2 regions of the Megasphaera sp. UBA4233 genome follow, and region 1 is predicted to be linked to the other one. Evidence: riboswitches for the same ligand, from Rfam matches in the RefSeq annotation. Region 1 holds a riboswitch; the other holds the start of a gene.
The links. Region 1 has a riboswitch for S-adenosylmethionine ahead of metK (methionine adenosyltransferase). Riboswitches for the same ligand answer to the same signal wherever they lie in the genome.
Positions count from the first base shown of each region.

Region 1 (3,106 bases):
TCCTGTTTCACGGCGATCCTATCCTGGGCGGCATCAATTCCAGTACTATCTGGCCGCTCATTTATTGCTCCCTCGTCGTTACCGGTTTCGGGTACCTGTGCTTCATGAAAGCAATTGAACTGACTGGCCCTTCTAATGCATCTTTTGCCTTCTTCATTAAACCAGTCATCGCGTTGATCCTGTCGGCGATTATTCTGTCGGAACCGATTACAATGAACGCTGTCATCGGTCTGGTTCTCATCCTTCTGGGCTGTACCATGGCAGGGCCTATCGAACATCTCCTGTTCCGCCATCATGCGGTCGGTGAAATCGAAGGGCGTAAGAATCATCCGGCGTGGATACGGGAAAATGCAGAATGCCCGCTGGTCATCACTATTTCCCGGGAATTCGGCAGTGGCGGCCGCAATATAGGCAAACTCGTAGCCCGCAAGCTGGGCGTGCCCTACTATGACACGGCTATTCTCAATATGACACGGAAAGAACATCCCCAGACATTCGAAGCCTGGCGCAGGGAAAAAGACAATCATCTCGGTCCGCTCCTGGCTAAAGTCTACGATGATTACGTCCATTATTCGACAGGGTATGAATCGAAGCGGCAGGAGATGTTTAATGATGAATCCGATGTCATCCGGGAACTAACCAACGGTAAATCCTGCGTTATCGTCGGGCGGCTGGCAAACTATATCCTGCGCAAGCGTCCCAATACATTTAATGTATTTATTTCTTCTGATCCGGACTGGGCTGTGCAGCGCATCATGCTGCGCGAACACGTCGATGCCGATACGGCTATGAAAATCCGCAACCGCGTCAACAAGGAACGGCGCGACCACTGCATGTATTGTACTGATTCCTACTGGGGATATGGGGCCAATTACGATATGAGCCTGAAATCCAGCGATTACGGTGTCGTAAAGACAGCAGACCTCATCCTGGCAGCAGCACAGCATCGTCTTACCATTTCGAAGGACGAACTCAATCCTGTTACAAAGGACAATGCCCGGGATGAAAAAACAACAGCTGTGCCCGAAGCCTGATACGGTATAGGTGTTACCGGGCAGGGAAAATTTCTTTTGAAAAAGACTTGCATTATCCTGCTATATCGGGTATACTATCTTACGTCAAATAAAATATAGTTCCATCAAGAGACGGCGGAGGGACTGGCCCTGTGATGCCGCAGCAACCTTCATCTATTGAAAGGTGCTAAATCCAACAGTGTATATACTGGCAGATGGGTATACGTAGCCCCCTCTTGTCAGAGAGGGCTTTTTTTTACATACGTATCAAATGGAACTAAAAAAGTTAAGGAGGATATACAAATGGCTAAAAACCGCGAATTCTTTACTTCTGAATCCGTTACTGAAGGTCATCCTGATAAGATGGCTGACCAGATTTCCGACAGCATCCTTGATGCCATCCTGGCAAAAGACAAAAATGCCCGCGTTGCCTGCGAAACGCTGGTAACGACTGGCATGGTCCATGTCGTAGGTGAAATTTCCACTACCTGCTATGTCGATATTCCCCATATCGTCCGCGAAACAATCCGTGAAATCGGTTACACGCGGGCTAAATACGGCTTTGACTGCGATACATGCGGCATCCTCGTATCCCTTGACGAACAGTCTTCAGATATTGCTATGGGCGTCGATGAAGCTCTGGAAGCAAAAGAAGGGCAGAAGGATAAATTTGATATGATTGGTGCCGGTGACCAGGGTATGATGTTCGGCTACGCTACTAATGAAACGGACGATTACATGCCACTGCCGATTTCCCTGGCACACCGTCTGGCACGCCGCCTGGCGAAGGTCCGCAAGGATGGCACGCTGTCTTATCTCCGTCCCGATGGAAAGACACAGGTCACGGTCGAATACGATAACGGCAAGCCGGTCCGCATCGATACCATTGTCATTTCGGCACAACACAGCCCGGAAGTAACACGGGATCAGATTGAAAAAGATCTTCTCGAATACGTCATCAAGCCGGAACTTCCTGAAGGCCTGTTCGATGACAAGACAAAACTGTATATTAATCCGACGGGACGTTTCGTCATCGGCGGCCCCCAGGGTGATTCGGGCCTCACGGGACGGAAAATCATCGTCGATACGTACGGCGGCATGGCCCGTCATGGCGGCGGATGCTTCTCTGGCAAGGACCCCACAAAAGTCGACCGTTCGGCCGCTTATGCAGCCCGTTATGTAGCCAAGAATATCGTTGCCGCAGGCCTTGCTGATAAAGTCGAAATCCAGCTGGCTTATGCCATCGGCGTTGCCCGCCCTGTTTCTATCCACGTCGAAACGTTCGGTACCGGCAAGGTCGATAACGATATCATCGTCAGCCTGATCAACAAACACTTTGACCTCCGCCCGGCCGGCATCATCGAAATGCTCGACCTGCAGCGTCCGATTTACAAACAGACCGCTGCTTATGGTCACTTTGGCCGCAACGATCTGGACCTTCCCTGGGAAAAGACCGATAAGGCCGATATCCTCCGTAAAGAAGCCGGATTATAATAGGCAATCATCCTTGATGTCTGCCTGAGGAAAGTGTATGACTTCACTTTCTACAGTACTTTACGGATTGACAAATATGCTCTTTTTGAGTATAATTTCAATGTGTGCAGTAAAGCACTCCCTAACATACATTTGGAGGGAGGGATATAGAATGGCAGAAATCAAAGTTGGTAAAAATGAATCCTTGGACAGCGCACTGCGCCGTTTCAAACGTTCTTGCCAAAAAGCAGGTGTTCTTTCCGAAGTCCGGAAACGCGAACACTATGAAAAACCGAGCGTACGGAGAAAGAAAAAATCTGAAGCAGCACGGAAACGGAAGTATAGAGCATAATCGCAAAGAGTAGAAGGGTGATATCATGTCTCTGAAAGAAGAACTGCTTCAAGATATGAAAACGGCAATGAAAGCGAAAGAAGCTGGTAAGACGGCTCTTTCCGTCATACGCATGGTCCGTAATTCCATTAGAAATACGGAAATCAATGGTAAATGCGAACTGGATGATGCCGGTGTGGCAGCAGTCATTGCCAAAGAAATGAAACAGCGCAAAGAATCGCTGGCTGAATTTGAAAAAGCCGGCCGTACTGACCTGGCAGACCAGACA
Region 1 is NZ_DGXL01000014.1:168,704-171,809, reverse strand. Features, by position in the region: gene B2U90_RS03890 (EamA family transporter) at 1-1,034, shown strand, start outside; SAM riboswitch class I at 1,133-1,235, shown strand; gene metK (methionine adenosyltransferase) at 1,317-2,507, shown strand; gene rpsU (30S ribosomal protein S21) at 2,659-2,838, shown strand; gene B2U90_RS03875 (GatB/YqeY domain-containing protein) at 2,864-3,106, shown strand, end outside.

Region 2 (3,106 bases), on a different contig from region 1:
TCATGATGGCTACTCCGATTTGATTGACCAATTGATCCAGATTTTGGCTTAACTGAGCTAATGATAGTTCCTGGGCCAAGATTTTCCGAAGAGATGCATTAAAAAAATCTACACAAACATTGGAAATTTGTTGTATACTAAACATGAGAAGGACTCCTTTCGTATGTGTTGGATCTACACTTTATTATACAATAAGGAGTTCCTTCTCTTTTTGTATTTTCTTTAATGTATTAAAGTTTTCCCACAATTATTTTACACTATCTGACATGAAAAAATCTTATGCAAAGATAAGGTAACATCCTTATATTAGGACACATTGCGATATCTCTGTAAATACGGGATTGAAAGGCAAAAAAACAAGGGCTGTGATACCCTTTCTGCGATACCACAGCCCCTGTATGATTCAGCTTAGTATTCCGGTTCAATCAGGCCATATTTGCCATGTTTCCGTTTGTATACGACGTTGATGGCTTCCGTTTCCGAATTGAGGAAAACGAAGAAATCGTGGCCAACGAGATTCATCTGCAGGATAGCTTCTTCTACGTCCATAGGACGGGCTGCAAATTTCTTGACCCGGGCAATTTCAAAGTTTTCTTCCGGTGCAGCCGGTCCTTCGACGAGTCCTTCATGGAAGGAGCCGCCTTTCATACGGCGTGCCAGCTTCGTTTTATATTTGTGGATTTGGCGTACCATTTTGTCGTAAACCAGATCGATGGCGGCGTACATATCGTCATTGGCTTCGACGCCACGAAGAACGACACCATCTACTTTCAAGGTGATTTCAGCAATTTTACGATCTTTTTCGACGGAAAGAAGAGCCTGGACATTGACTTCATTTTCAAAGTACTTCGTTACTTTCTTTTCATGTTTCAGTACATAGTCCTTTAATGCCGGTGTAATTTCTAAATTCTTGCCTCTTACGATTGTTGCCATACAAATCCCTTCCTTTCGTGAGAAACTTCGTTCCGGACCATCCATGCTTAAAATCCGGATATCCTGCTCCTCATATATTAAGTATTCGATATAAAAAGGTAAATTCCTGCTTGACGATGAAATATTTTTTTCGAACGGCATTCAATTTTTTACACAAATAACATTGACAAGGATTCCTATTAGTGTTAGTATACAACTCAGCAATTACATAACCTATTCATCCAGAGCAGCCGAGGGAATGGCCCTATGACGCTGCGGCAACCCCCCATAGCGGGAAGGTGCCAAGTCCAACGGATTTCCATCCGGCAGATGAAATGATTGTATACGTACCGTCAGCATCTGTTGACGGCTTTTTTTATGCTATCAGCACCTCCAGGTGTATCCATTAAGGAGTTGATCTTGTGATTACCTTTGAAAACATTACCAAGACCTACGGCGGCAAAACGCACGTCCAGGCCCTGAAAGGCATCTCACTGACTATCCATGACGGCGAAATTTTCGGCATCATCGGGAAAAGTGGTGCCGGCAAATCGACGCTCGTCCGCTGCATCAATATGTTGGAAAAACCGACGACGGGCAAAGTCATCATCGACGATAAGGAACTGACGGCCATGTCCGACAGCCAGCTGCGGGCCGAACGCAAAAACATCGGCATGATTTTCCAGCATTTCAATCTGCTGTCGTCCCGTACCGTTTTTGACAATATCGCTTTTCCGCTGGAACTGGCTGGCGCTTCCAAAGAAGTCATCCGCAGCAAGGTCGATTCCCTGCTCGAACTGGTCGGCCTGACGGACCGGCAGTTCAATTATCCGTCCCAGCTTTCGGGTGGCCAGAAACAGCGTGTCGGCATCGCCCGCGCCCTGGCCAGCGATCCGAAAATCCTGTTGTGCGATGAAGCGACATCAGCACTGGATCCACAGACGACCAAATCCATCCTGGAACTGTTGAAAGACATCAACAAACGCCTGGGCATCACCATCGTCATCATTACCCACGAAATGGCCGTCATCAAGGAAATCTGCGACCGCGTGGCTGTCATCGAAGGCGGGGTCATCAAAGAACAGGGCCGGGTCATCGACGTCTTTACCAATCCCCAGTCGGAAACGATGAAGGAATTTGTCAAATCGGTCATCAATATGGAACTGCCCGAAGGCATCAAAAAACTGGGCGTCACCAATCAGCCATCGCCGGACCGGGATATGCTCGTCCGCTTCCGTTTCAAGGGAGCCGCTACCAACGAACCGCTGGTAGTCAATGTCGCCCGCAAGTTCAATCTCGATGTCAGTGTCCTTTACGGCAACATCGATTATATTCAGGATGTGCCGTTCGGCTATCTGATTGTTGTCATCATGGGCGATATGAAAGCCCAGACCGAAGCGTATTCGTATATTAAGACGCAACCTATTGAAAGCGAGGTTTTAGGATATGTCCCCAGAACTCATTAAATTAATGATACAGGGTATCGAAGAAACACTGTTCATGGTGTCCATCTCTACTCTCATTGCTGCTATCATCGGTATTCCTCTCGGCATCACCCTGGTTACGACCAGCAAAGGCCACATTCTGGAAAACAGGGTAATCAATCAGATTCTCGGAACTATCGTCAATATCATCCGTTCCATCCCGTTTATCATCCTCATGGTCGCCATCATCCCGCTGACCCGCCTCATTGCCGGTACGTCTATCGGCACGACGGCAGCCTGTGTACCACTGACTATCGTCGCTATTCCCTTCCTCAGCCGGCTCGTAGAAACGAGCATCCGCGATGTCGACTTCGGTCTCGTCGAAGCGGCAGAATCCATGGGTGCTTCTCCGCTGCAGATTATCCGCAAAGTCCTGCTTCCGGAAGCACTGCCTACGATCATCAATAATATCACCGTCCTCATCGTCAACCTCATCGGGGCTTCAGCTATGGCTGGTGCCATCGGTGGCGGCGGTCTTGGGGATATCGCCATCCGCTACGGCTACCAGCGTTTCCAGGCCGATGTCATGCTGGCTACGATCATTATCCTCGTCATCGGCGTCAATCTGATTCAGGCTTGCGGCGACTTTGCTTCCCGCAAGAAGAATAAAAAATAAAAGGAGTGTCTGTATCATGAAATCATTCATCAAAAAGGCCGTAACACTGGCGGCCCTCGCTACACTGTGCGTTTTTGCCGCCGGCTGTGGCAGT
Region 2 is NZ_DGXL01000033.1:63,521-66,626, reverse strand. Features, by position in the region: gene B2U90_RS11410 (hypothetical protein) at 1-145, opposite strand, end outside; gene hpf (ribosome hibernation-promoting factor, HPF/YfiA family) at 409-933, opposite strand; SAM riboswitch class I at 1,148-1,249, shown strand; gene B2U90_RS11400 (methionine ABC transporter ATP-binding protein) at 1,335-2,378, shown strand; gene B2U90_RS11395 (methionine ABC transporter permease) at 2,359-3,012, shown strand; gene B2U90_RS11390 (MetQ/NlpA family ABC transporter substrate-binding protein) at 3,029-3,106, shown strand, end outside.
Region 2: it holds a riboswitch for S-adenosylmethionine, as region 1 does, so the genes downstream of both, B2U90_RS11400 (methionine ABC transporter ATP-binding protein) here and metK (methionine adenosyltransferase) in region 1, are expected to answer to the same signal.